3 regions of the Pseudoalteromonas sp. CF6-2 genome follow, and region 2 is predicted to be linked to each of the others. Evidence: predicted binding sites of a transcription regulator. Region 2 holds the regulator's gene; each other region holds the start of a gene.
The links. The regulator LexA, encoded in region 2, represses DNA repair genes until DNA is damaged. The targets are predictions, from matches to a motif close to TACTGTATNNNNATACAGTA.
Positions count from the first base shown of each region.

Region 1: the regulator LexA is predicted to act here: its motif matches at 3,414-3,433, upstream of L3Q70_RS11580 (YebG family protein).
Region 3: the regulator LexA is predicted to act here: its motif matches at 5,331-5,350, upstream of L3Q70_RS10125 (SulA-like leucine-rich domain-containing protein).

Region 1 covers NZ_CP091442.1:2,487,603-2,497,763, forward strand. Annotated here, with positions in the region: gene L3Q70_RS11555 (EAL domain-containing protein) at 1-490, opposite strand, end outside; gene L3Q70_RS11560 (chorismate mutase) at 824-1,975, shown strand; gene dsbB (disulfide bond formation protein DsbB) at 2,106-2,624, shown strand; gene L3Q70_RS11570 (DUF6170 family protein) at 2,624-2,926, shown strand; gene L3Q70_RS11575 (helix-hairpin-helix domain-containing protein) at 2,944-3,237, opposite strand; gene L3Q70_RS11580 (YebG family protein) at 3,487-3,792, shown strand; gene putP (sodium/proline symporter PutP) at 3,866-5,377, opposite strand; gene L3Q70_RS11590 (HDOD domain-containing protein) at 5,753-6,976, shown strand; gene L3Q70_RS11595 (VacJ family lipoprotein) at 7,038-7,769, opposite strand; gene ccmI (c-type cytochrome biogenesis protein CcmI) at 7,779-9,038, opposite strand; gene L3Q70_RS11605 (cytochrome c-type biogenesis protein) at 9,039-9,500, opposite strand; gene L3Q70_RS11610 (DsbE family thiol:disulfide interchange protein) at 9,497-10,069, opposite strand; gene L3Q70_RS11615 (heme lyase CcmF/NrfE family subunit) at 10,066-10,161, opposite strand, start outside.
Region 2 covers NZ_CP091442.1:3,370,891-3,381,051, reverse strand. Annotated here, with positions in the region: gene hmpA (NO-inducible flavohemoprotein) at 1-521, shown strand, start outside; gene L3Q70_RS15720 (hypothetical protein) at 555-929, opposite strand; gene L3Q70_RS15715 (S41 family peptidase) at 922-2,547, opposite strand; gene L3Q70_RS15710 (endonuclease) at 2,660-3,292, opposite strand; gene L3Q70_RS15705 (hypothetical protein) at 3,449-4,168, opposite strand; gene L3Q70_RS15700 (hypothetical protein) at 4,326-4,706, shown strand; gene L3Q70_RS15695 (hotdog fold thioesterase) at 4,712-5,152, opposite strand; gene lexA (transcriptional repressor LexA) at 5,314-5,931, shown strand; gene coxB (cytochrome c oxidase subunit II) at 6,444-7,586, shown strand; gene ctaD (cytochrome c oxidase subunit I) at 7,586-9,178, shown strand; gene L3Q70_RS15675 (cytochrome c oxidase assembly protein) at 9,178-9,732, shown strand; gene L3Q70_RS15670 (cytochrome c oxidase subunit 3) at 9,744-10,161, shown strand, end outside.
Region 3 covers NZ_CP091442.1:2,178,910-2,189,070, forward strand. Annotated here, with positions in the region: gene fadE (acyl-CoA dehydrogenase FadE) at 1-1,318, shown strand, start outside; gene L3Q70_RS10110 (DUF6136 family protein) at 1,315-2,409, opposite strand; gene L3Q70_RS10115 (ATP-binding cassette domain-containing protein) at 2,406-2,996, opposite strand; gene L3Q70_RS10120 (S9 family peptidase) at 3,146-5,071, shown strand; gene L3Q70_RS10125 (SulA-like leucine-rich domain-containing protein) at 5,374-5,811, shown strand; gene L3Q70_RS10130 (YchJ family protein) at 5,852-6,331, shown strand; gene L3Q70_RS10135 (alpha/beta hydrolase-fold protein) at 6,343-7,158, opposite strand; gene L3Q70_RS10140 (alpha/beta hydrolase) at 7,161-7,802, opposite strand; gene L3Q70_RS10145 (DUF6172 family protein) at 7,869-8,168, opposite strand; gene L3Q70_RS10150 (VC2046/SO_2500 family protein) at 8,330-8,845, opposite strand; tRNA gene L3Q70_RS10155 (tRNA-Tyr) at 8,958-9,042, shown strand; tRNA gene L3Q70_RS10160 (tRNA-Tyr) at 9,091-9,175, shown strand; gene L3Q70_RS10165 (SprT family zinc-dependent metalloprotease) at 9,217-9,903, opposite strand; gene L3Q70_RS10170 (ion channel) at 10,007-10,161, shown strand, end outside.

The DNA.
Region 1 (10,161 bases), 880 kb from region 2:
TATCTTTTGTAACTAAATAAAAGTTAAAAAAATCTTGAATAAGCGTGGGTGAAACAATTTTCCATAACGACTCTGAGTCATTGATCAATTGCTTGTAGAATTCTGAATAGTTTTCTTCTGGGATAAAGGCAGCGGATAAGCCATCTTCTGAGGTGCTGCGAACACTACCATCAACAGCATAGTTAATATCAGCACTGTGTTTACTGAGTATATGAGACTCACTATTTAACAGCTGGCTGCTAACGACATTATTTGCTTGCTCTGCAATGTTGATTTTTGTTTTTATTAAACGGTCGAATTGACGACTTAAGCGTTCACTCGAATGCTTTAAAAGCTCATGTTCTTCAAAAACAAGCTGTTTTTCTTCTGACTTAAGCATCAAAGCGGCTGCACATATACCTGCAATCAAACAAATTGCAGAAATCAGCAGCGATAACTTCATACTTAACGAATTCACACCAAAACGAGATGGCGGGCGTCGATACACCACTAGGCTACCTTATTAATAATTGTTATTATTTGTTCTCCAAAGGCAAATATACCAGATTCATTTTTAGATTTATAAATTTTTTATGAAGATTAATGAATTTTCCTTACTTAGCCGATGATTTGCAAATTACGTACAATATGCGGTTGACTTTATAAACCACACTTCTTACATTAACTGAATGAAACAAATTAACGCTCGCACTTACTTTTCTTTTTTTAGCTTCTATAGATAGAGGAGGCTTAACTGTTTGCGAGATAATTTCACCGAATAGCTAAAGCCTCCCACTTGGGAGGCTTTTTTGTTTGTGCACTGTTTTGGAATGAGGAAACCAATATGAGCATTGATACATTGAATGCATTAAGACATGATATAAATGAAATAGATTCTGACTTACTTGTCTTACTAGCAAAACGACGCCGTATTAGCCACAGCGTGGTTGAATATAAAATTGCCAACAATAAACCAATCCGCGATGAAGCACGTGAACAAGCGTTGCTTGAAAAGCTAATTGGTTACGGAAAGTCGCTTGGTTTAGATGCCTATTACATTAACAATGTATTTCAAACCATTCTTGAGGACTCTGTACTTAACCAACAAGCGATGCTACAAAAAAGCCTCAACCCCGATGCAATGAGCGAAACACACCGCGTCGCTTACTTGGGCGGTCAAGGTTCATATAGTCAATTGGCTTGCCATAAATACTTTAGCCGACGTCCAGGAAAGGTAATAGAAATTGGCTGTTCAAGCTTTGAACAAATTACAGGGAACGTTGAAAATGGACAAGCTGACTTCGGCTTACTCCCCATTGAAAATACTAGCTCTGGTAGTATTAATGAGGTATTTGATCTCTTACAACATGCGCAAGTATCTATTGTGGGTGAAGTGACCCACAGTGTTGAGCATTGTTTGCTTGCCCTGCCAGACACAGAACTGTCTCACATAAATAAAATCTATGCTCACCCACAACCTTTCGCCCAATGTAGCCGCTTTGTACAAGGGCTCGGTGATATTCAACATGAAACATGTGATTCAACTTTCCATGCACTGCAATCAGCATTAGATACGCCCAACAGCGCAGCAATCGGCTCAGCTCAAGCAGGGAAAAATGTTGGTCTAGAGGTTGTAAAAACAGGGCTGGCTAATCAAAGTGAAAACCATAGCCGTTTTATCGTTGTTGCCCGTAAACCACTACAGGTTTCTAAACAAATACCAACAAAAACAAGCTTGATCATGGCAACCAAGCAACAAGCTGGTTCATTAGCTGATGCGTTAATGGTATTTAAGCATCATCAAATAAACCTTGTAAAACTTGAATCTCGTCCTGTACCCGGTAACCCGTGGGAAGAGGTTTTTTATGTAGACTTAGAGGCTAACCTAGATGATTTACATGTCAAGCAAGCACTCGAAGAGCTGAAAGAGCACACCCAGTATATTCGTATTCTAGGCTGCTACCAAAGCGAGTCTTTACAAGCTGTCAGCGTTTAACGTAAAAACTAATCGTAACACCAAAAGGAGCTAGCAAGCTCCTTTTTTGTTACGAATATTCACCGCAGACACTTGCACCTAAGGCACTCCCTAAGCATAATCTTGAAAACACTTCAAAATTGGATTTTTCATGAATTGGTTAGCTGAATTAGCAAGCAAAAGAACACCTTGGGTTTTACTCGCTTTAACCGCATTTGTGTTTGAAATAACAGCACTGTTCTTTCAATATAATATGGGACTTGAGCCCTGCATAATGTGTATTTACCAACGTTTTGCTATGCTTGGCCTTCTTGGCGCAGGCATTGTCGGCGCAATCAACCCACAAAGTACCCTATGTAGACTTATCGCATTTGTTACTTGGGGAATATCTTCAATTTGGGGCTACTTTATTGCCAAAGAACACATCGCGATGCAAAACAATACAGACCCGTTTGCATTTAGCTGTGCATTTGAACCAAACTTTCCAAGCTTCATGCCTCTACACGAATGGATCCCAAGCTTCTTTGCTGCAACAGGTGATTGTGGAAACATAGATTGGCAATTTGCGTCAATGAGTATGCCTGCGTGGATGGAAGTTATTTTTGCAGCCTATTCGCTTGTTTTTATCGCTGTTGTAGCGAGTCGTTTAGTAATTAAAAAGTCGTTGTAATGTTGTATTTTTTTTCTAGTCAAATTCCTGCTTTAAAAGAGTTTAAAGTAAGACAACGTCAGCAAATTATTGCTCTTGCACTTGCGCATTTAAGTCCTATACAGAAGATCATTTTATCGGTATGTAAACTTGTTTTTTTAGCGCCCCTGTTTTTAGGTTTAGCTTATTTTCAGGGCTGGTCGCTTGTGCCTTGGCTGCTACTAGCTGGTCTGAGCTATCCACTCATAACAACACCGATAGAAAACATGTTTGCGCTCCCTCATTTACAAGTAGCAATTAAAGAGTTTAAACAGGGCGAATAACCGCCCTGCTTACTTATTTAAAGAATAATTTTTCCTTCTAACTGCGAGAACACCTTTTCACCGATCCCTTTTACATCTTTGAGTTGTTCTAATGATTTAAAAGGCCCCTGCTGAGTTCGGTGTTCTATAATCGCTTTGGCTTTTGACTCACCCACGCCAGGAAGCAAAGTGAGTTGCTCAACACTGGCTTTATTTATATTCACCTTTTGCTGTTTAACTTGCTCAGCTCCTTTATCTTCAGCTGCGCTAATAGGTAAAGTGGGCAATAAAGTTAAGCCTATTGATAGAAAGAGACTTGATAATAGTTTCATATTTTCCTCCGTGATATCCATTATGGATAGTTAAGTTAATTGTCACCTAACGCTTATTGCATCCCTACCGTTTCTATAATGGTGACATCATTAAATAAACCTAAAACCAACCGCAATGTCAAATAATCACCACAAAAAATAGACTTATCAAACTTGCAAATTCCGCCACAAACGATTACTGTATATAAAAACAGTAATCAAAGTGGCGTTGCTACGCTACAAATGCCACGCTTAAATGCAGGAGAAATCATGGCTGTTGTTGTTAAATATGTTGTAGAAAGAAACGGAGTCGAGCGAATGACGTTTACTACTAAAAAAGAAGCTGACGCATATGACAAAATGCTCGACATTGCTGAATCACTAGAAATGATGCTTGAGAAAGTTGACGTACCACTTAGTGAGCAACAAATTGAATCTCTTGCACTTGAGATGGCAAAAGAAAAAGACCAATTTATGGCTGTTTTGAAAGGTGCTAAAGAGGCCCCTGTAAAACCTAAAAAAGCAAAATCAGCCACCGACAATGTGGCAGATATAAAAGAAAAAGCAGCCGGTTAAAAATAAAAATCCAATAAAAAGGGCAACTCTATGTTGCCCTTTTTGTATTTAATCAAAAGTGTTTAATTAAAAATTACAATGATGCCTCAACGTCATCAAATAATTTAGTAATTTCTTCTTTAGGTTCTGCTGTACTTAAACTCACAGCGACTATCGCAATACTTGATAGAATAAACCCAGGCACTATCTCATAGATAATTGCACTTAATTTTTGCCCATCAATCGTAACGGGTGCATAAATCCAAAATAGAACTGTCGCAGCACCCACAACCATACCCGCTATAGCTCCCTGAAGGTTCATACGTTTCCAGTAAAGGCTGAATAAAACAAGTGGCCCAAATGCAGCACCAAAACCTGCCCATGCATTACTGACTAGGTCAAGAATTGAACTGTCGCGGTCATAAGCTAAGTAGATAGCAAACAACGCAACCAAAATAACACTAATACGACCAACTAAAACAAGCTCTTTTTGAGACGCACTGCGGTTAAGATATATTTTATAGAAATCTTCTGTCAGTGAGCTTGAACACACCAATAGCTGCGACGAAATAGTACTCATAATCGCCGCAAGAATAGCAGCAAGTAAGAAGCCAGCAATCAGTGGGTGGAAAATAAGCTCAGACAGCACTAAGAAAATCGTTTCTTTGTCATCAATTGGCATTTGGTTTTCCAGCATATAAGCGGCACCAAATAGACCAGTTAGCACAGCACCAATTGCCGATAATGTCATCCACGACATACCCACACGGCGCATAGTAGGCATATCTTTCACTGAGCGAACAGACATAAAGCGTACAATGATATGTGGCTGACCAAAATAACCGAGTCCCCACGCCATTGCCGAGATGATGGCAATTGTTGAGCCACCTGCAAACCAGTCCATCATATTAAGTGCATGAATTTCTGATTCTTTCGGTGAGCTTAATAATAAGTCATAGCGAGCATTTGCTAACGTATCCATAAACGGCTGGTCAAGCATAGTATAGGTCGCTATCGGTACTGCAAGCAGCGACACGAACATGATACAACCTTGCACGAAGTCAGTTAAACTAACTGCTAAAAAACCACCGAATAATGTATAAAGAACAACCACACCCGTTGTGATATACAAGCCCATCTCGTAACTCATATTGAATGAATTTTCGAACAGCTTGCCACCCGCAACAACTCCTGATGAGGTGTATAAAGTGAAGAATACGATAATAACAATAGCTGAAATTACGCGCAGAACATTTTTATTATCATCGAAGCGATTTGCAAAATAGTCTGGAATGGTGATTGAATCATTCGCTTTCTCTGTATACACGCGCAAACGTGGTGCGACGAGAAAATAGTTTGCCCAAGCACCAAGTACCAAACCTATTGCGATCCATACCTTACTTAAACCAAACAAGTACATTGCACCTGGCAGACCCATCAGTAACCAACCACTCATATCTGATGCACCTGCTGATAGCGCAGCGACACTTGGTGATAGATTACGACCACCTAGCATGTATCCCGATACATCATCTGTTGATTGTTTGTAAGCATAAAGCCCAATCCCCAACATTACGATGAAGTACAATGCTAACGAAATTATCATTCCTGTTTCCAAATTAGCCTCCAATTATTGATTAATGTTGGCTTTTAATCCGAATAATGACTCGCAAGCCATTTAATTTTAAGACATTATTGGGGTAAAAACCGATATCACTCACGACTATATCATGCTTCTACCCTCCAACTCCAATCTAGCCGATGGGTAACGGCTTTGACGCAATAAACACTTTGCTAACAATTTTTCTATTATTTAGACGCAAGTAATAGAATTCTATTACGATTTATCCTAGTCTTAGGATCTAAAATGAAATAATAAAACAACTTTCCCCGTTTCAGCTCTTTTAACTAATGCTATTTCAAACGCAATGCAATATATTGCGGGGAAAAATGATTTAACTGATGTGGATTTGCTTCAAATATGTACTTTTACGCTGCGCGCCAACCAATTCTAGATAAAGAAAAGAAACTTGTAGGCTATGAGCTTCTCTTTAGAGATGGTGTAGATAACGTGTTTCCTGAGATTGATGGTGATGAAGCGACTTCTCGGCTCATAGAAGGCAGCCAATTTAACTTTGGCCTTGATGATTTAACCGACAATAAACCTGCCTATATCAACTTTACGCTAGAAACGTTACAAAAAGGCTACCCACTACTGCTTGGTAAAGACCAGATTGTTGTAGAAATTCTCGAAACAATCCAACCTGGAAAACGCCTTTTAGCCGTAGTCAAAGACTTAAAAGAAAAAGGCTATACCCTTGCGCTTGATGATTATATTCATCAACCTGTTTGGCGTCATTTTTACCCTTTTATTGATATTATTAAAATCGACTTTTTAACCTGTACAAAGGAATCTATACAAGAAGTCATAGAAGCAATCAAACCTTTCCCTCAGATCCAACTTTTAGCGGAAAAGGTTGAAACATATGAGAAATATCAACTTGCTGTTGATATGGGCTTTAGCTACTTTCAAGGCTTTTTCTTTTCAAAGCCAGAGATGGTACAAAGTAAAACTCTTCCCCCCTCAGAAATGGCACTTGCAGAGCTTCTGTATGAAACCTCAAGCGTTGATGTAAACCTGAAAAAAATCACTGAAGTTTTCGAGCGAGACGTTAACCTATCATACAAGCTACTACGCTACTCAAACTCTGCGGCATTTAAGCGCCGTGCAGAAATTAGCACCATCAAGCAAGCCCTTATTGTATTAGGCAACGAAGAGATAAAACGATTCTTATCGCTGTTATTTGCTGCACAAGTTGCCGCAGATAAACCTGCTGAGCTAATTCGACTATCATTAACGCGAGCTCGCTTTACCGAATTACTTGCCATTAGTCACGGTCAGCTACGTGATACTGGCATGGCATTTTTAACGGGCATGATGTCATTAATGGATGCTATCTTAGATGAAGATATGCCGAGCGTGATGAAAAAGCTCCCATTAAGTAATGACATAAAAGCCGCATTGCTCGATGAAGAAGGGCAACTTGCCGTTTACTTACGCCTTGTAAAGCAATATGAGCAGGCAAACTGGCAGGGCGCTAAAGATATTCAACACGAGCTGGGTCTAGCCCCTGAAGAGGTGCCCGATGCTTATCATGACGCTGTTAACTGGGCCAATGAACAAATGTCAGTGTTTGGTGATTAGAAAAACATGTAGCGAATAAAAAATGCCAGCAAACGCTGGCATTTTTTATTCTGAGGGAGTGTTAAAGATTTTCTAAGAAGTCCTCATCAAAATCATCAGGCTCTTCTTCAATTGGCGGATTACCATCATATAGCTCATAAAGTTGACGCTGAAAATAAATATCTTTCATAAAGATATAGGGATCTAGCGACTCATTTAATAAACTTTCTTGAGGTATTAATGATGCCCTCGCCTCTACAGCCTTTAATGCAAAAACAAGTATTGTTTGTGGGGTGGTGAGTGCAATCTCAGGTAAAACAATATTATCGACCACATCACCGGTTAGGTTTCTTGCTGTAGTTGGTCCCATACCGGGCAACATAAGATAAGCACCGTCACCGACTCCCCATACACCTAAGGTCTGCCCAAAATCCTCATCAACTATTTCTAAGCCAAGCGATGATGCGACATCAAAAAAACCAAATAAGCCTACCGTCGAGTTTACTAAAAAACGCGCTAGGCTGATACTCATGTTACCCGGCTTGCCTTGTAAGCCAGCATTCACCATATCCGTCGGCGCGGTTATATTATCTGTAAAATTCACGATGCTGCGCCTAACTGGCACGGGGGTCACAGTGACATAACCAACAGCCGCAGGACGAAGGATATAAGCATCTAATACGTCCATATTAAAGTCATACATGGGGCGGTTAAATGACTGCAAAGGGTCACGGTCATCCAGTTTTTCATCAGGTACTTGTGCGCATCCTGCGAGCACCGCAAAAAAAATAAAAAATAAACTGTGCTTAAACATCGACTGTCCTTACGGTATCAATTCATTAATCAGCAATGCGTACTCTTTAACTTCAGCACGCTCTAAAATATCTGACTTACCTTCTAATTCGCCGCTAGAAGGTACCACAGTTGCATCTTTTGATAAACGCGCCGTTAAGATAATTTTATCTGTACTAGAAAGCGTTAATCCTTCAACCATGGCATTGCTGTCACTGAGTGTTACCTCTAGTGGAAAGCTATACTCTGTCATTTTAACAACCGCTAATGGCATAGGTGGGCCACTCGCTGCTTTTGCAAAAACAAATAATGTGCCATCATCCGGAAGCTGTGTTTTTAACTCACTGGCTAAATCAACGGTGACTTTTATTTCACTGTTTGCTATTTCAGCTTGTGTGTTATCAGTAACCTCTTCACTGCCCATTTTCGCATCTATTTCAGCAATTCGCTGCGCTATCATGCTATAACGAGGATCATTTTTTTGCATACTAGCCAGTAATACTTCAAATGCCGTTTTAGCTTGTAGCCAATCTTTACGCTCATAAGCAATTAATGCCAATAACGAGATCGCATCAACATTAGTTGGTTCTGATTTAAGAACCTTCGACAGCATTGTCGCAGCACGCGACATATTTGCATCACTCCCCTCAATTAACAAAACTTGTGCATAGCTTATTAGCACCTGCTTGTTATCTGGGTTCATCTTTAGCACTTTATCAAATGATTGCATTGCCATGTCATATTCATTCAACGACATAGCCACACGCCCTAGCAACATCCACGCAACTTCATCATCGCCGCTTCTGTCTAACTTAGTACGCAGCGCAAGTGCAAATGCTTGTAGCTCATTTGGAGTCAATGGCTCTTTATCCTGCATTACAGCACGTTCACCATATGACTTTAAGTTTGCCATGGCATCATGCCAGCCTTTTATTTGTTGCTGGCTGCCTGTGAAGCTATAAAAAATAACGGTTAATGCAATTAAAAAACCAGCCCCCGTCAAGGCAAATATGCGATTGTTACCTGAGCTATTTAACGCTTTTTCAGGCGATAACTCGTTTAATAAGCGTCGCTTTTGCTCAACAACAGATTCCTCATACATTTGCGCATCTATCCGCTGATTTTCAAGGTCAGCGTTTAACTCTTCTAAACGTTGATGATAGATACGGATCAATTCCGAGTTTGCATTGTGATCAAGACGTTGAATTTTTTCGCGTTTAAAAAAGGGTACCACAACAAATAGCAATGCAATCAGTGTGAGTAAAACAAATAAAGCCCACATTAATGCCATTTAGCTTTGCTCCTGACGTTGATTTTGTTTAATTAACTTAGCAAGTAACGCTTCGTCCTCATGAGTCCATGTTTGCTTCACCGAGGCTTTTCTTTGTCGAATCACAATAAAGCCAAAACCAAGCACAACTATCAAAACTGGCAACACCCAAAGCACTAAAGTTGCAGGTGTAACAGGCGGATCGTAATGAACAAAGTAACCATAACGATCAATCATATATTCAATAACTTCATCCTTGGTTTTGCCATCCTTCACAAGTGCTAATACTTTGTCTCGTAGATCTTTAGCGACGACAGCATCAGAATCGGCAATATTTTGGTTTTGGCATTTTGGGCAGCGTAGCTCTTTTGTTAACTCACTGAAGCGCACTGCTTGCTCGTCATTGTCAAACTGATACTTATCCTGCTGTGCGAATACGCTGAAAGTCATTAACAAGCTTGCTAAAAAAATAATTAATCTCATTGCTGTAACTCCTGCATCAAAGGTGCAAACTTCGAACGCCATACTCGCGGGTTTATATCACCGGTATGATGTAGCAAAATAGTGCCTTGCTTATCGACTAAGAAGGTTTCTGGTGCCCCCGATACACCTAAATCTAGTGCTAAGGTGCGTTTTAAATCTAAAATATTAAACTGATACGGGTCACCAGCGCGATTAAGCATGCTTGTTACATCTTCGCGCAATGCGTTGATATCAAACTGCCCATCAAAGTCAGGGTCATACCCTTGCTCATAATACAAGCCAATAATTTTCACACCTTGCTCTCTGAGTTCTGTTAGGTAACCTAACTCAGCTAAACAAGTTGGGCACCACGTGCCCCACACATTAAGCAGGTAAACTTCACCTTTTAAATCGGCATCAGTCCAACGCTTAGATTCATCCATTAAGTCTGGAAGGTTAAAAGCCGGCATTGTGTGACCAATACGCCCAGTTTGTAGTTCACGAGGGTTGGCAAACAAACCCTGATACAAGAACACACACAGTAAAACAAACACCAGTAAAGGGGCTAACGCTAATAGCTTGCGGTTCATGCCATAGCCTCCTCTTTTGTTGATTTTTGACGATAACGTTTATCACCTAGTACAAGGAAACCTGCAATGGAGATTAAAATACCACCGAGCCA
Region 2 (10,161 bases):
ATGGTGAAAACTACCGTATTAGCGTAAAGCAAGAAGGTTTAGTCTCCTACCATTTACATAGCTTGCGTGAAGGCGAGGTAATTGAAGTTTATCCTCCAGCAGGCGACTTTGTGCTTCGCGAAATCGACTCGCCTGTCGTATTGATTTCAGCAGGTGTTGGCCAAACACCGATGATGGCGATGCTTGAGACATTATTGAGCAAACAACATAACCAGCCAATTCATTATCTGCATGCATGCGACAGTGAGGCGCAGTTTGCCTTTAAAGAGTATTTAATAAAGCAACAGCAAGCGCACCCTGCTTTTAATTGTGTTACATGGTTTAAAGATGGCAAGGGAGGAGATTTTGCGGGCTTGATGGATGTTAATCACATCACCGATAACTTACCAATTAGCGAAGGGGACTTTTATCTGTGTGGTCCAATCGCCTTTATGGCTATGATAAAAGAGCAGCTACTAAGTTTAGGGGTTGCAAGTGAATGCATTCACTATGAGGTGTTTGGCCCTCACCAAACCCTATAACGAAAAGGGCGCAGCCTAAGCCGCGCCTGATTGTTAGTTAACTTCGCACTCTACATTAGGAAGTGGAATACGGCGCTCTTTTTTGGGGTAGTAAAGCAGGCATTGCTCGCCTGCTTTTTGCAACACAAACTTCTCAGAAGGAATTGAATGGGCGCCCATTATTGGCAAGCCATCAGGTCCTTTACCTGTACCATGATCAATTAAAAGCACGGCACTTTTAGTGAAAACATCATCAGCTAAGGTCACTAAAGCACCTCCTTTAGCTGACTGAATGGCTTGTTGTAACTCGGTAATCACGCCAGCATTGATACGAGTTAACGTCGCATCTTGAGGCTGCTCAGCTTGGCTACTTTGACACGCAGTTAAACTCATCAGCAATGATGAAATGAAGAGGTATTTTTTACTCATCGCTATCTCCTTTTGCTGGTGTGGGGCGTGTTAAGTCCATATTCTCTTTATATAGTGGTTGTTTAGGAACGAGTGGTAAGCCTGTATCCGCTAACGCATTGACTGAGATGTTGGGCTGTTTGATTTTTGCCGTTTGAGTTGAAATAGGGCAGCGGTTATTTTCGATATGGAAAAGTGCTGTAGATAATAAGCCTTCGTTTTTATCGCCCAACTGGTGGTTAAAATCGTCTGCAGCCAGACAACCTTGCACGTCAGCGTCAAATTGCGGGGTCGGAGTCGGTCTTAAGCCATCTGAATATTCACCGAATCCCTGTTCATTCACACCTGAAAATTGAATAGTAAAGTAGGTTGTTGCACAGTTATGAGTCGGATTAAACCCGTATGGTTTACCACAGGTCTTATCACCAATTAGAATAACCTCTGCGTTGATGCCTTTAAGCCCATTAATAAATGCTTCTGATGCCGAGCAAGTTCCTTCAGTGCTAAGCACATACACTTTTGATAAGTTTAAATCGGGGAGTGTGTTGTTAGTCGCTTGAAACGTTGAATAATCAATTTCAAAGTCAATAAATGGAAAGGGCGTATCATTGGGTTGTTTGTCGTTTCGAATGGTTTGATAATAGTCAAAACCTCTACTATTGGCAGGGCCTGTAACCATATAAGCAAGTTGTGCAGAAAGAGCCAATACGCCACCACCGTTGTATCTAAAGTCAATTACAAGCTCATCGATCATATCGGTTTTGAACTTATTAACAGCATTAATAAGCTCAGGTTGGGCAATGCTTATATGACTATTAAACTGCATATAACCAACTTTGGTGCCATTTTCTGTGATCAGTGTATTCACATTTTGCACAGGGGTTTGGGTAATATTACCTGCTACCACATTGATTGATTTTTCAGTACCATCATTGCTTCGTAGTTTAAGGTTATGGGTGCTACCAGCTGTGGGGTTGAACAGTACTTCATTCAAAATTTCAATGCCGGCTTCGGTGTTGTCGTTGATACTTACATTATCCGCCGATAAAATCGTATCACCGCGTTGTAAACCTGCATTGGCGGCAGGTGAGCCATCCTCTAAATAGGCGATGCGTAGTACTCGAGGTGGTGTGTTACTAAGAAACGCCCAGTTGATTCCGTAGCCCGATACAACACCAGATTGCGACTCTTTGAAAAAATCTTCAGTTGGCTGACTAAAATGAAAGTTGTCTTTGTTAGCGCCTGAGTCTGTCGTTTGAAATGTTTTTAGCTGATCGTAGTAGGCTGCAACTGAACTAAAGTTGTCAGGGTTGTTGTCTTCGATTTCATCGTACCAAAGGTATGTTTCATCACTCCATGAGCGTAACCACATTTTTTCAGTAAACTCTGAACCAGCAGTGTCGGGGTAAGGCTGATTTTCATTGAAGGGATCATTTCCTGTGCGAGGCACGGCGCATTGATCTTTAAACTCACTGGATGGCGCAAATGTACCAGCTGTCCAAACAGTGGAAGAGTTAGCGGGAGGTGGAGTTACTGTATCTGTGTCAGAGTCTAACGAACTACCCCCACCGCAAGCCGTTAAATAAAGGCTTGAAAAGATAAAAAAAGTCGCCTGTGCGAGTTTGTTACTTTTAAACATGAGATTACTTTCCTGTAAACGATTGTTGAAAAAGTATCAATAAGTATACGCGATGACAATAAAGAGCGATCTAAATAGTGTAAATAAGTGTATAAATTTTCAGCGCATCATGTCAGTCTGCAGGTTCAAGTTTTTGCCATGCTTCAAAGAGCTTCTGTTGTTTGTTTGAAATAGCGAGTCCATAGGTTTTTTGCATATAGAAGTAAGTATCTGCAATGCGCTTTCGAGCATAAACTGGCGGTTCAACAACACGCTGTTTAAAGTCAACTTTAACAGGGCACGCTCCGTACTGTTTGATGTTATTGGCTACCATACCAAAACGATAGTTAGAGCGATCAGCATTAATTTCACCGATGGCTGGTGCTAAGTTATTTATGTCAGCTTCCATTTGACGAAACTTTTTACTCACTTTTCGGCAATTTTTTCTACCACCTTCTTGCCAGCACTGCAGTTGATGACCAAACTCCCAAGCAGGCACAATATGCTCCCACTCAATCCGGTGTGCCCGTATATTTTGTTTGCCAGAACGAGTCACAGCATTTCGCGGCAGGTAGCCGCATCGCGTTGGATCAGGCACTAACTTTTTACCTTCGCGTTTTATATCACAATCACAATATAAGCTCTTAGTGTCGTTTGGTAAGGTCTTTATTAGATATTTTTTGGCACTAGAAAAGCTAGAAAATTGCTCCGCAGAGGCAGTAAAACAAACCCCAAGGCAAAATAGTAAAGAGAAAAATAAACGCATATCCATCACATGTGTGAACTACAGGGTTTGCTAGTGTAGAGTGATAGCTCTAAAAGAAAAAGAGTTTGATTGTTATCGAGATAATCAGCCTAGGCAGTTTAAACTTCGACAAGTTATAAGCAAGGCACCAAAACATTGGTGCCGATGCTGGTAGGATTACTTACTGCTAGTTGAAATTGGCTTACGGCGCTTTATACGTAGGTTTTGTAGTAATAATAAAATACCCGAAATACAAAACAGTACGCTGGTGGCTGCAAAGCTTATAAGTAAGGGGTTATTAAAGTCCTCGCGCTCGTCGTAATCCATAATATGTAACATCCAAAAAAAGTCGAAAATACGCCAAATAGTGCTGCGTACTGTAATGACCTTACCTGTAGCGCTATCTAAATACAGGGTAGTTGTCAGCCAATCATCAAAGCTGACTTGCCAAACATTCTCTTTATATGCAATTTCTCTGGGCCCTTTTGCTAAAAGCTGTACTTGAGAGGCCTTTGCACTAATGAGTAGGTGTGCTTTAGCATTTTCAATAATCTCAGACTCACTTGGCCTAGCCATTGCTTCACCCGTTATACCATCAAAGGTAAATGTACCGTTTAAAGTGGCAATTTCAATGGTGGGTTTTGTGAGTAAGTGGCTGTATTTTATATCACTAATTTGCTCAAACTGAGTTGTTATTGCATCAATTGATGCCATGTAATCATGCACTTTAAATGGATTACTAAGGCTGCGTTTAGCTAAGTGTTTGCCATGTACTTTTTCAAGTGGAATGGCGCTCATTACCAAGCCACCCAGCAGCCAAAAAAAGATTTGTATGGCGAGCAAGTAACCTAACCATTTATGCACTTTGCGGGCATACTTGAACATACGTTTATTCATAGAAAACCACTTGTTATTTTTGTATAGGCGCTATTGTAAAAGCTTAAACTAGGCTGCCAATGCGGCATAATGTCGCATTAACTGTATTCTAGATTTGGTATATAGACAAAACTGCGTTAAAGTTCCAATCGCTATTAATAGAGGGTAAAACGAAGGTATGTCGGAAATTCAATTTTTAAATGTAGACTTGGAGCTTGAATCAAAACACGATATAAGTGCACTGGTGGCTGATTTAAAGAAAAACGCCATGGTCTTACATTATGACAAAGATGAATATCGTCAACTTGCTCGTATTGAAGCAACAGCTGACATTAGCACGCCAGATAAAGCAATTAATCAATTATGCGAATTAATTGAGTCATGTTCACGCAATGCATTGAAACAGTGGCTTTCGTGTTCAAAACGAACATTTGATATTGGTTTTGAGTCAGGTGACTCGCCAAAATGTTTTAATCAAGCCCTGCACGCAGATACCTTATTACGTATTTCTGCCATTGGCGCAGGGATCGAAATTACCATTTACCCAGTTCAGAGCTAAGCTCGCTATCTTCGTTCTACCACCGCTGCGGTCATACGTGATACGCAGCACAGTTCACCTGCCGCATTACTAATTTTAATTTCCCAAACCGATGTCCTTTTCCCTAGATGAATAGGGCGTGTAATTGCTGTAAGTACGCCTTTGCGTGATGCTTTGAGATGATTGGCATTTATCTCTTGGCCGACACAATAAAACTTTTCAAAGTCAACAACAAAATTTGCCGCATAACTGGCCACAGTCTCAGCTAGCACAACATTTGCGCCTCCGTGTACCATTCCCATTGGATTATGGTGGGCTGGTATAGCGGGCATGGTGGCAACTAGATAGTCATCACCAATTTCGGTTATTTCAATGCCCATGGTTTTCATTAAAGTTCCTTCACCTGTAATGCCTTGTGCAAATTGCTGGCATTGCTCCAAAGTGACTGGCTGGTGCCAAATGCTCATGGTATTTCCTTAGCAAGCTAATTAAAGCTACTACCATATTGCATATAACTGTGCTGTTCAACGTTAGTTTTTTAGCAAAATGAGGAGGCCAATTTAAATTTGCGATTTTCAGATAACTGTATATACTCACAGTTAAATGTACTGTATGGAAAACCAGTTGTATGCGCCCATTAACGAAACGCCAATCGCAAATATTAGAACTTATTAAAGTATTTATTAAAGATACAGGCATGCCGCCAACTCGTGCCGAAATAGCTCAGACGCTGGGTTTTAAAAGTGCCAATGCCGCTGAAGAACATCTTAAAGCGCTGGCTAAAAAAGGCATGATAAAAATGAAGCCTGGAGCGAGTCGTGGTATTCAGTTAGTTGAGGAAGATGAGCCAGAACAACTAGGACTCCCTTTAATTGGTCGTGTAGCTGCCGGTGAGCCAATTTTAGCGCAGGAACATGTGGAGAGTCATTGTCAGGTTGATCCATCTTTGTTTAAACCCGCTGCAGATTTTTTACTACGTGTTAATGGCATGAGTATGAAAGATATAGGCATTATGGATGGTGATTTACTGGCAGTACACAGAACACAAGTGGCTGAAAATGGTCAAGTTGTCGTTGCGCGTGTTGATGAAGATGTGACTGTAAAACGCTTAGAAAAAGCCGGTCGAAAAGTCCTCCTACATGCAGAAAATGAAGAGTTTTCACCGATTGAGGTTGACCTCGAACACGAATCTTTCAACATTGAAGGGTTGGCAGTTGGCGTTATTCGTAATGCTGATTGGATGTAACGTTAATATACTTAAGTAACTTTAGCGTTTTCAGTCGCGCTCGTTTTTTGTTTTAATGTTTTGTACTGAGTAAGATGTTTTCAAAATGGTGCGTCAAACTGATTTAATTTGGTGCGACGCCGCTTTTTACCTATTTAGCATTGATTTGTGACCCCTTAGCGTTGCTCGGAGTCCATGTATAGCGCAGTTTTCCTTTCTTTTTGAGTTTTTGCTCTTCCCCTTTTTTACAAATAACGCTCTGATTATAGTTGTTATTTTTGCACCAAAATAAACATTTCTTAGATTAAAAACTTGCTTATTGTTCATTTTTTAACTAATTGGTTAATACAATGTGTTAACACCGTTTTACTAAAAAGACACAAAATAATGTGCAGTGGTGTTAAACGATGAGCTTGTATCAGATTTCTGTCGTGTTGGTACGTGTTTGCTCTAAACAATAAAAATACGAATGGGCACCTAGCTGTACGCCTTTTCGCTTTGCGTCTTGCAATAGCATCTAAAGGAGCTGTCACATGGGTAAAATGCGTTATGCCTTGTGGCTTATTTTAGTGTCTCTACCGCAGTTAGCATTGGCAAATAGTCAATTTAATATGCGTAAAGGGGTAACTGATATAAGTAATAATGTTTATGAGTTACACATGACGATATTTATTATCTGTTGTGTCATCGGCGTCATCGTTTTTGCGGTGATGTTTTGGGCTTTAATACATCATAGAAAATCAAAGGGGGCAAAGCCCGCCCAATTTCATGAAAGCACAAAAGTTGAAATTCTTTGGACTGCCATTCCGTTTGTGATTTTAATTGCCATGGCTGTGCCTGCCACAAAAACCTTAATCGCTATGGAAGATGCCTCTAAGGCAGACATCACCATTAAGGTCACGGGTTCTCAATGGAAATGGCATTACGAATATATGGGTGAAGATATTGCCTATTACTCGATTTTGTCGACACCAAAAGATCAAATAGATAACCAAGCTGAAAAGACAGCAAATTACTTACTTGAAGTCGATAAGCCGTTGGTCCTCCCTATCAACAAAAAAGTACGCTTTTTGATGACTTCTGACGATGTTATTCACTCTTGGTGGGTTCCTGACTTTGCGGTGAAAAAAGATGCCAATCCGGGCTTTATCAATGAAGCATGGACACGCATTAACGAACCCGGTGTTTACCGAGGCCAATGTGCTGAACTGTGTGGTAAAGATCATGGTTTTATGCCTGTTGTGGTTCAAGCATTACCTGAAGATGAGTTTGCAACTTGGTTGGCTGATGCCAAACAAAAAAAAGCGAATGCGGCAGCAGCGGATGCTGCATTACTTGATCAAACACTCGCGAAAGAAGAGTTAATGACACTCGGTGAGCAAGTCTACATGGCTAGCTGTGCAGCATGTCACCAACCAACAGGTATGGGGCTACCCGGTGTATTTCCTGCGCTTAAAGGCAGCCCTATTGTACTAGGTGATGTTAAAGATCACATTGATATTGTGCTTCATGGCAAGCCTGGTACAGCAATGCAAGCATTCGATAAACAGCTTTCAATTAAGCAGCTTGCAGCTGTCATTACGTATAAACGAAATGCTTGGGGCAATGATACGGGTGATGTTATCCAGCCGAGTCAAATTCAAGCAGCGATTGATGCAGCAGCGGAGGCGAACTAATGAGTAACGTTATTAATGAGCAAGCCACTGAGCATGCGCATCACGACCACCACCCTGCTAAGGGGTTCAAGCGTTGGTTATATACAACAAACCATAAAGATATTGGCAGTTTATACCTCATTTTTTCACTAACCATGTTTTTAATTGGTGGTGCGATGGCAATGGTGATCCGCGCTGAGCTTTTCCAGCCAGGTCTGCAACTTGTCGATCCTCACTTTTTTAACCAAATGACCACCGTACATGGTTTGATCATGGTGTTTGGGGCTGTTATGCCTGCCTTTACTGGATTGGCCAACTGGATGGTGCCAATGATGATTGGTGCACCTGATATGGCTTTGCCAAGGATGAATAACTGGAGTTTCTGGATTCTACCTTTTGCCTTTTTAATCCTGTTAGCTTCATTGCTGATGCCTGGTGGTGGCCCTGCATTCGGTTGGACTTTTTATGCGCCACTGTCGACTACTTACAGTAACGATAATACCGCACTCTTTGTCTTCGCTGTGCATATTATGGGCATTAGTTCAATCATGGGGGCGATTAACGTTATCGTGACCATTGTGAACTTAAGAGCCCCTGGCATGACATGGATGAAGTTGCCATTGTTTGTTTGGACATGGTTGATCACCGCATTCTTATTGATTGCTGTGATGCCTGTGCTTGCCGGTGCGGTGACCATGGTGCTTACTGATAAATACTTTGCGACCAGCTTTTTTGATGCCGCAGGGGGGGGCGACCCTGTGATGTTCCAACATATTTTTTGGTTCTTTGGGCACCCTGAGGTGTATATCATGATTTTGCCGGCGTTCGGTATTATTTCTACTATCGTGCCGACTTTCTCACGTAAAAAGCTATTTGGTTATGCCTCTATGGTGTATGCCACTTCATCGATTGCGCTGCTTAGCTTTATCGTATGGGCACATCACATGTTCACTACAGGCATGCCGGTTGCGGGTGAGCTGTTCTTTATGTACGCCACGATGTTGATTTCGGTACCGACAGGCGTAAAAGTGTTTAACTGGGTCGCTACCATGTGGCGAGGCTCAATTAGTTTTGAAATTCCCATGATGTTTGCCATTGCTTTTATCGTATTGTTCACCTTGGGAGGTTTCTCTGGCTTGATGCTTGCGATCACACCTGCTGATTTCCAATATCATGATACTTATTTTGTGGTTGCTCACTTCCACTATGTACTCGTTACAGGCGCAGTGTTCTCTATTATGGCGGGAGCCTATTACTGGCTGCCAAAATGGACTGGCAATATGTATAACGAAACCTTGGCTAAATGGCATTTCTGGTTATCACTAATTAGTGTCAATGTGCTGTTTTTCCCGATGCATTTTGTTGGCCTTGCGGGCATGCCACGTCGTATCCCTGATTATGCTCTGCAATTTGCAGACTTTAACGCCATTATTAGTATTGGTGGGTTTGCGTTTGGCCTTTCACAATTACTGTTCGTGCTGGTGGTATTTAAATGTGCCAGAGGTGGTGACAAAGCGCCTGCAAAAGTATGGGATGGTGCAGAGGGGTTAGAGTGGGAAGTTGATTCGCCCGCACCTTACCACACCTTTGAGACACCGCCGGAGATTAAGTAATGAATCATGCACCTTTGCTCAAAAAGCTCCTGCTAGCATGCCTTGGTATGTTTGCATTTGCCTTTGCATTGGTGCCGCTTTACGACGTGTTTTGTGATGTTACGGGCTTAAACGGCAAACCTTCTCTTGAGAAGGCTGTAGTGAGTGACACAGTTAATACTGAGCGTTCTGTAGATGTAAGCTTTACAACACATGCACAAAGCGGTGCACCATTCAAAGTTGAGTCCCAGCAGTACAGTGTCGCTGTGCAGCCAGGCGCTATGCGTGAAGTTAAGTTTAGCGCTAAGAATACCAGCAACACAGACAAAATAATGCAAGCAATTCCCTCGGTATCGCCAGGAAAAGCAGCTAAATACTTACACAAAATAGCCTGTTTTTGCTTCGATCAACAGCCTATGAAAGCAGGTGAAGAAATCGAGTTTACTTTACTATTTTATGTCGATACTGAGCTACCGGATGATGTTGAAGAGCTGACATTGTCCTATACCGTGTTTGATATTAGCGGGCAGGTTGTGGCTAAAAACGATGAAGCCGCCAAGCTAATTGCTAATTAGGAGCAAACAAAATGAGTCAGAATTACGAAAAATATTATGTACCAGCTGAAAGTCCGTGGCCGATTGTCGGTGCAATTGCGATGTTTTTAATTGCTGTTGGCGCTGGTTTAACTGTGATGCAAGTCAGTGGCGAAGGCAGCAGTGGTCAATATGTATTGTATTTAGGCATTGCGATATTAATTTATATGGTTTTTAGCTGGTTTAGAAACGTTATTGAAGAGTCGCATAAAGGGCTTTACTCAGCACAAATGGACCGTTCATTCCGACAAGGCATGAGCTGGTTTATATTTTCTGAAGTAATGTTTTTTATGGCATTCTTTGGTGCACTTTTTTATGCCCGTATGATTTCTGTACCTTGGTTGGGTGGGGCTGGTAACAATGCCATGACCAATGAAGTACTTTGGCCAACCTTTGAAGCCGTATGGCCTC
Region 3 (10,161 bases), 1.2 Mb from region 2:
TAACTCAACAGGTGGCATTAAAACAATTGCGCTTGCAACAGGCTCTTACAGCCGTATTCGTCGTCAATTCCGTTTACCTATTGGTCAAATGGAAGGCGTTGAAGAGTCATTAGCAAAACTTGCAGGTTACGCATACAGCTCTGATGCTGCAGTTAGCATGTCTACAGGTGCTGTTGACCTTGGTGAAAAACCATCGGTTGTATCTGCGATTATCAAATATCACTTAACTGAGCAAATGCGTGAAGCAACGATTCACGGCATGGATGTTCACGGTGGTAAAGGCATTATGCTTGGTCCAAACAACTACCTAGGCCGTGGTTACCAAGGTGCGCCAATTGCAATTACCGTAGAAGGTGCAAACATCTTAACGCGTAATATGATCATCTATGGTCAAGGTGCGATTCGCTGTCATCCATTCGTGTTAACTGAGCTAGGTGCTTGTGCGATTGAAGACCGTGAAGAAGCACTGTCAGTATTCGATAAAGCGTTAATGGGCCACATTGGCTTTACAATTTCGAACCTAGTTCGTACTAAGTGGTTAGCCTTTACTAATGCTCGCTTCACAAGCACGCCATACAAAGACGAAACAGCGGAATTCTACCGTATTGCATCACGTTTCAGTGCATCATTAGCATTAATGTCAGATATTAGCATGGCGGTATTTGGTGGTTCATTGAAGCGTAAAGAGCGTATCTCTGCACGTTTAGGTGACTTACTAAGCTACTTATATCTTGTATCTGCAACACTTAAACGTTACAACGATGAAGGCCGTAAAAAAGAAGATTTTGCGCTTGTTCAATGGAGCTGCCAAGATCACCTTTACCACTGCCAACGTGCACTTGCTGACTTAATCAATAACATGCCATCTGCACCACTTCGTGCAATGCTAAAAATCATGTTATTCCCATTCGGTCGTCCTGTTCGTAAACCTACTGATAAGCTTGAGCACAAACTTGCTCACTTACTACAAGTACCAAGCGAAACTCGTAACCGTTTAGCTAACTACATTTACCTTAAAAACGAGCCGCTTAACCTTGTTGGTCGTCAAGAGCAAACGCTCAAAGACGTACTCGAAGTTGAACCGCTGTTTAATAAGGTATGCCGTGAAAAAGGCGTAAAACTGCCTTTCTTCCAACTTGATAAAGTAGCGCAAATGGGCTTAGAAGCAGGCATTTTAAGCCAAGCAGAAGCCGACAAACTAGCCGCAGTTGAAAAAGCCCGTCTTGACGTTATTAACGTTGACGACTTTGACCCTGCTGACTTAGTTGCTGGTAAAGTTGCTCGTGGTGAAGGCAATAAAAAAGCGGATGCCGCTTAAGCAATAAACATTATTCCAATTGTTATAACGAACCAAACCAGCGCATAATGCGCTGGTTTTTTTTGCGCTAAATATTGCTGTAATACACACCATACTGCCCCAATGGGGATGTAACTCAAGTTAGTGCCAAGCATGCTTATAAGTACCACTAGAGCCACAGCAAAAAATATAAGGCTGGGTAAAAACTGGCTTATGTAAAACTGCTTGCCTAGGTTGGCACTTTGAAAAAATAACCGGTATTTATTAAAAACGGCCAAGCAATCGAACTGCAGCGAGCTCGTTAGCAACACGCATACTGAAAAAGCCACAGCTTGTATCAAGTCACTAAAGTCACTACGAACTGCAATTAGCTGTAATAAAGCGAGCAAGCATACTAGCAATACTGAGCCACGCCATATTAAGCTCCAGCTGTTCTGTAAAAAGTAACTAAGCCAAAATAAGGCAAGCGAGTGTATTTTTAACTTATGACTTATTCTCACAGGGGGAATTAAAGTCGAACAGCAGAAAATAGCTACAAACCCCAAAAAGTATTGCAGCGAAGTTAAACTAACAGGCAGTAGTACCAATACAAAACTTATTAAGAAGCTATAAAAGAGCGCAAGTGGCCTATAAAGAACAAATACCCCACAAAACCATTGCAACAACATGAACAAAAGAAAATGAGGCACTTGTAGCCATTGCTTTAGCGATAGATCCATTGCTATTAATAAACTCGCAATAAGCCAAGCATTACTTAAAAATAGTAATTTGCAGTCAACGCACACTCGCCAAGAAGATTTAAATAAACTGCGCTGAAATGCCCTATTTTGCGCATTTTTAATAGCTGGGGCCATGGCCCATAACATCACCGATTCAAGTAAAAGATAAACCACTGCTAATTTTGCACCGTAAGCGGGAGCTGCATAGCTATCAACTATTTTTCCAAGCCCTAAAAACAACAGTAAAACCAAACCAAGAAATGCAGGACCTAGTACGAGTGCGAACAGCAAGCTAAAACTCTTTAGCTGAGACAGCATACTTTTAAGGGTAGTCGTATATGCTAGATATCGAAAAGAGAGAAATGAGATGTATCTGGCAAAGTAGTCAATCATAATGATGAACACTCAAAACCGTGCTGTAAAAATACCTCCGGTTCATGGCTTGTTATGATGATCTGCCCATTAGGTTTATCATTGAGGTAGTCATCAAGTAAAGTCAGTAAAAATCGAATGCTTTCTTGGTCTAATGCTGCACTCGGTTCATCTAACAACAAAAATGGGGCTTGCTTTAAAAAAGCAATAATAAGCTGGCACTTCTTTTGATTACCACTCGACAAAGCCCTGAAACGGGTGTTCAGATGCTCATCCAACCTAAATCCAGTAATAAGTTGCTCTGGCATTTCTTTCTTTAACGCCTTGCAACTAAGTTCAATAATTTGTCGCGCGGTTAAAAAATCGGGCAGCGCAATACGGTCACTGGCAATCGAAACATAATTTTGAACAGATTCTATTGTTTCACTATTGAATAAAACATACCCTGATTGTGAACTTTCGAGGCCTGCAATGATCATCAGTAATGTTGTTTTGCCCTTGCCATTAGCTGCTTGTAAACAAGTTTTTTTGCCGTTGAACTGCTTATTATAATTTTTAAAAACTTGAGCCGAAGCGAAACGCTTATTGAGGTCTTTAATTTCTATCATGATTATTCCTTTAATTCTGGAAAAATACTAACACACTAGTGTCCACATTTAGTTACACGATTTGTAACAAATATCGACGCTCGAAGGCTTGCGTTTATAAATTGAACAAGTAAGACTCTATTGCGGAAAAATAAAAAGGAATAATTACAATGAAACCGAGTTTCCAATTAGCAGCCATTGCTTGTGCGCTCAGCCTTGCATTAGCAGGATGTTCACAATCAAACCAATCAACAACCAGTACTAATAACCAACAGCAAGTGCAAACAGTTAAGCAATATGATGCTGAGACCTTTTTTGATACAACCTCAATTATGGGCAGTAGCTTTTCGCCGAAGGGCGACAAAGTACTAATAAGCAGCGACGAAAGCGGTATTTATAGCTTGTACGAAGTCGATATTAAAACCGCCAAGAAAACCCGTTTAACAGATTTTGAAGACAGTACTTATGCAGTCGCTTATTTCCCTAACGATGAGCGCGTGCTATTTACTAAAGACTCAGGGGGTAACGAGCGTTATCACATCTATGTTCGCGAAACCGATGGCACAGTTAAAGACCTCACCCCTGGTGAAGAAACCCGTGCAGGATTTGCTGGCTTTACTGAAGATGGTAAACACTTCTTTATAACCAGCAACCAACGCGACGCTAAATTTATGGATCTGTACCGCGTTGATACTAGCAGCTATGAAGTGACCCCTGTTTATCAAAATACTATGGGGCTTGATGTCGGTGCAATCAGCCCTGATGGCCGTTTTATTGCTTTATCGAAAAACAATTCTAACAAAGACAGCGATGTATTCATTCTTGATACTCGCAAAAAAACGCTTAAACCTGAACTCATCACTCATCATGACGACGATGCCAAGTTCGGTCCTGAAACCTTCTCAAGGGACAGTAAATCACTGTATTACTCAACCGATGCCAAAGGTGAGTTTGCAGAAATTTGGCGCTATGATTTAACCACTGGCGAGCATAGCCCTGCCCTCAAAGATGAATGGGATGTGAGCTTTATTTATTTCTCTAAATCTGGCCGTTATCAAGTAAGTGGTGTTAATGCGGACGCAAGCACTAAGGTGTCGATAATCGATACCACCACAGGTAAAGGCATTGCTATGCCATCGCTGCCTGCTGGTAATTTACGAGGTGTAAACTTCTCTGCTGATGAAAAAACCATGGCGTTTTACTTGAATTCAGATACCTCACCAAGCAACTTATTTGTGTGGCAACTCGGTGAGTCGAAAGCTAAACAGTTAACTAACACACTAAGTGATGCAATTGATCAAAGTGACTTAGTTGAAAGCACAATTGTGCGCTTTAAAAGCTTTGATGGTTTAGAAATCCCAGGGGTTTTATACAAGCCTAAGCAAGCAAACAGCAACAACAAAGTACCAGCTTTAGTTTGGGTGCATGGCGGTCCTGGCGGACAAAGCCGCACAGGTTATAGTGCGATGCAGCAGCATCTAGTCAATCATGGTTATGCCATTTTTGCAGTCAATAACCGTGGCAGTTCAGGTTACGGTAAAACCTTCTTCCATTTAGATGACAAAAAACATGGCACTGACGATTTACAAGATATCGTTTATGGTAAAAAGCACCTGCAAAGCCTAGATTGGGTTGATGCAGACAAAATTGGCATCATGGGAGGGAGTTACGGTGGCTTTATGACCGCTGCAGCACTTGCCTTCGAACCTGAAGAATTCAAAGTAGGCATCAATATCTTTGGTGTGACAAACTGGGTTAGAACCTTAAACTCGATTCCACCATGGTGGGAAAGTTTTAAAAAGGCGCTGTATGATGAAATGGGCGATCCAGCTACAGACGGCGAACGTCACCGTGCAATTTCGCCACTCTTTCACGCTAAAAACATCACTAAACCATTAATGGTGATCCAAGGTGCTAACGACCCACGGGTTTTACAAGTTGAAAGCGATGAACTTGTTGCCGCTGTAAAGGCAAATGGTGTGCCTGTCGACTATGTGTTATTTGATGATGAAGGCCATGGTTTTACTAAAAAGGAAAACCGCATAAAGGCCTCAAACGCATACCTTGAGTTTTTAAATACCTACTTAGATAAGTAGTAAAATAGTAAAGATTAAAGGCCGGTTTTATACCGGCTTTTTTATGCAAAATACCTGTATATAAGCAAAATTTAGTAGTTCATACAGTACTGTGCAAAACACTGTATAGCTTTAGTGGTAAATTTCTCACCTTTTTCAACCTTCAAAACAAAACCATAACCAACTGTTTAATAACAACTAAATATTTTTAATTAAAATAAAACTGAACTATTGGTTAAAAAATAGCAAAAAAGTACTTGCGCAAAAACACTGTATAAACTACTGTATACACATACTGTATAAACAACCAGTGAGTGAAAGTTATGTTACAGCCAATTACATTAAGAACAGTTAAAAGCTACCAACAAGATAACGACAAAGCGTCTGTTAATTTAATTCAAATTGAAGACGAAATATCAGCAACCTTTGAGCTATTAAAAGTATTGCATCATTACAATAGCCAAAATGCATGGACACTATTAATTGCCCCTGATCATGTTCCTAGCAAAGCATTATTAGATTCATGTTCGATTGATACCAGCAAACTACTTGTGATCAGACAAAAGCATTTAGTTAACCTTGAGTACGTACTTAGCTCAGCATTACATAACGGTAACTTTGCTGCTGTGATCACATGGACAGATATTGTAAACAACCACCAACTAGATGCTATGAATTTAAACCTTGAGCAGGCATCTGCTAAGTTTTATTGTTTTACAAAAAGCGCCCAATTAAACAATTTAGTACCCCAGCCACAATAGGCTTGTTAAAATAACAATTTATAGTTTTAGGTAAGTTGTTATGACATCACTCACACACTCCCTTTGTCCTTGTGGCAGCGAATTGACTTACGAGCTTTGCTGCCAGCCATTTCATACAGGCGCAAGCCAAGCTGATACTCCACAGCAACTTATGCGTTCTCGTTTTAGTGCTTACGCGCTAAAAGATGCAAAATATGTATTTAGTACCTATGCACAAAGCCAACAAGCCGCTAACTCGGTTCGCGAAATCAAAGATTTTGCTAATAGCTGTCGTTTTACCAAACTAAGCGTTTTAGATACTGAATATAACGAGCAAGAAGGTTTTGTAGAATTTAAAGCAAATTACTTTTACCAAAACTTGTATTGTGAGTTACACGAGAAATCGCGTTTTATTATAGAAAATGGACTATGGCGTTACCTAGATGGTGATATAACGCCCGTTGCAGATATTAAAATTGGCCGTAATGATGAATGCCCTTGCGGTAGCGGCAAAAAATATAAAAAATGTCACGCAATTTAAATCATGGCTAATCACTTTTTATATAGCCAATCTAAACCTTGACTGGCCGTTGTAGGGAAAGCCGTTGCGTGGTGGGCATGTGGAATAACAAATAAATTTGTCATCACGTGTTCGCCACTTTGCTTATTAATTTTATCTACTAATTGTTTAGTACCAGAAACCATTTTTTCACCTTCACTCTCTTCAAGCTCACCCACTGCGATGTAAACTTTTGTAGTGTTGGTAGCTGGTTTTACAGCCATAGCTAATATTGAGTTTTCTTTAAACCACACTGATGGGCTGCCCAGTATATAGCTTGAAAAAAGCGTCGGCTCGGTAAATAAGGTATAAGCAGCAAACAGGCCCCCTAACGAATTACCGACAAGCGTCTTTTGCGTGCCAGTTCGATAATGTGCGTTAATATAAGGGATAACAGTCTGTTTTAAGTAATTTAAATGTTGCTTTGCGCCCCCTGTAGCACGTTTCCACGTCTTATCAACAAACGGTGTGTAATCATGAATTCGGCTATCGAGCCCAGATATGCCCTTTTGATAACCAACAGCAACAAGAATTACCTCTTCAATAGAGCCTGAATTCATCATAAAGCGGCTGGCACCAGAGGCTATGGGTAAATTGTAATTGGCATCTAACAGATAAACCACTGGGTAACGTTTCTGGTTTTGCTTTTGATAGCTACGAGGCAGTTTGATAGTAATGGGGTATTCGTTTTCTGTATGTTTATCTTTTAGCAAAACTGTATTAGTGCGCGGCAAAGTATAGGGTTCAGCCCAAGTGGTAAAGCTTGTCCCAAAAATACAGAACATCAAAATAAAAAGTATATTAGGCATCGTTAATCCTTTAGCCATTTCTTAACGGGTAACACCCACTCATCTTTTGGCTTATAAAATGCGCCATGAGAGAGTCCTGTATTAATGCTTATTTCTTCGAACTTAGTGGCTTCACTCCTATCAATTAAAAATTGGCAAGAGCCAACCTGATCTGAACGTTCAAAGATTGAGTAAACCTTACCGTATGCCCTAACTGATGGATGCTTTTTAATTAAACTGGCACACCCTGCTAATATAATTAAGTTGATATTTGTGCGTTTAAGTTCATTGGCTGCCAGTATCGATAATGCCCCACCCCGTGAAAAACCAACTAGACTAATATGCGACTCAGGAACACCTGCATTTAATAAGATGTCGACATCAGCAGCTAGCTTTTTAGCAAATAAAAATGGGGCCGTGCCTTTTTTTCGGTGGTATGCAATTAAGTTATAGGCTGGATCTGCTAGTGCTTTTTTAATTGCAGGAAAATCATAAGTGCCATATTTTGGATGGCGTGGACGAATGTGCTCACCTTCGACGATGTAACCATGAGAATAAAAAACATAATGCTCATTGCTATTGAAGCTACTAGGAAGCTCATCATAAATCGTATTTGCTTGGACTTGGCATCCGCAAATAACGAGCAGTAATAAAAAACAGCGCATACTAATCCATAGCTAGGCAATAAAAATGGGCCATAAGGCCCACTCTTAGATTCGCTCGTTTGACGTTTACTCTTCGTCAAACTCTTGTAATTGTCGCTGTGCAGGACGCGCTAAGATTTCAACATAAAACGTCATAAGTCCTTTGGCTTCAATATCGCTAATGCATTTGTTGATCTCTGCCACATGCACAACCTGAGCATCTTCTGCAGATTCGCCAAACTTACAGTCAAACGCCCAATAATCAGCCCCTTCAGGAAGTGTTTTGTTGCGTTCACGTTTTAAGTATTTTTTTACTTCGTGTTTGGCTGCATCAACCATACGAGGATATTTGATTTTCTCATGGTTAAGCGTGAATGTTTTTTTCATTATGGTCCTAATAACTTGATTCAATAGTCATGGCATAAAGCCACTAGGTCGCATTATAACAAGCACATTTAAAATTAGCTGTAGTTTTTAATAATACGCTTAAATTTATCTATATTACCTATTGTAGCGTACAAGAAAGTTATGACAATTGAATTAATTGTTTAAGCTGTCGCTAAGTACAAAGGCTGATGAATTGATTCGTCTTTTAAGCCATCATAAAAAGCCGCTGCATCCATTTGTGGTCGCTCTGTAACACTATTATTAGTGTAATGACGCTTTCTAACCGCAGGTTCGCAATTATCAATGACATTTAACGGCACATGGCATTTATCATCACGAATTGTCAGTGGTTCTGGGTTTAAACATTGACGTAAACGTATATCTGTAAGCCCACCACTTAGAAGACGGAAAGCATTTTGCTCGCCAATTAGCATATCAAATTGCTCTGGTGCTAATGCTTGCTTTGGTCCCGCTCCTAATTCATTACGTAGCGCTTGCTCGGATATTTGGGTGTTAGCTAACTCTGATTTTGGGAGATGAAACTGACTAAAGTCGAGCACATCATGAGAGAGCATTGCCAATAGTAAAGCAAATTCTCCACTGCGTTGCTCATGAACACTTTTATTAAGACGATTATCAAGTTGACTCTCATTGAGTAACAAACCATCAATTTGCATAGACTTTAGCCGAATAGTTTCAAGATTAACCAGTTATCGGCATTAATCCATTTTTCTTTAGTTTTTTTCTTTACTTAAATAATCAGTTTGCTATTATCAGCGCCGTTGCATTGGAGGGGTTCCCGAGCGGCCAAAGGGATCAGACTGTAAATCTGACGGCTCAGCCTTCGCTGGTTCGAATCCAGCTCCCTCCACCACTTTTCTACGCTCAGTTAAGTGGGGCCAAATGCAATAACAATTAGTGTGGAGGGGTTCCCGAGCGGCCAAAGGGATCAGACTGTAAATCTGACGGCTCAGCCTTCGCTGGTTCGAATCCAGCTCCCTCCACCACTTTTCTAAACGACTTCTCTTTATATCTATTTTTTATTATCTCATTGCCATCGTAACTGACTACCGTTTACTTTTAACCACTGACTTGCTTTTTTATAATCAGGGTAAAAGCGACTCACACGCTGCCAAAATACAGAACTGTGATTCATATATTTTAAATGCGCAAGTTCATGAACAATTACATAGTCGATTACCCACGTTGGCGCACAGGCTAAGTGTAGGTTGAAAGTTAACTCTCGACGTTGATTACAGCTCCCCCAGCGACGTTTATAATGTTGCACTTTTAACTGCTCTGGCAAGGCCTCCTGCATTTTTAAGCAGTAGTCGTGAATACGCATTTCAAGGTAGCTCTCTAGCTTGTGATGTAAAAAGTCTTCCAGTAATGACAAATATTTACTCTCTGTATTCTTTACACGTGATGACACTGATAAGCTCAACTCACTTGAGCGTTCATTTTGTTGCCAGTGACTACTTTTGCCTTTATTAAGTTTAATTGCTAACGGTTGATTAAATAAGTTTATTACGCCCGTTTCCAATGGCAACTGCCGCATTTGTGCTTGTGACGCTTGCTTAGCAATTTGTGCTTGTACCCAGTCTTTTTTAGATACGAGCCAGGACTCTATATCACCTAGTGGTACAAAGTGCGGCGCGTAGACTGTTAGCTGCTGCTGAGCTACTTTAATCGCTACTGTTTTCCTACGTTTACTGCGTTTTAATGTGTAATCCAACAAAAAATAAACCAATTCAATGCATAAAATCTTGGTATTACATTTTACCCTGTAAAATACCTGCTAATCTATAAATATGACTAACAAATAAGTTTTCATTCTTATGCCTGATAAACCCTGTTGTAGTTATACCTCTCCCACAGGAAAAAAGTGCCAAGAAACTGATATGGGATCTGGCTTTTGTTTTTGGCACGACAATAAATTTGATAAGTCTGGGCTTGAACTAACGCAGAAATTGGAGCGTTACGCTAAAAAAGG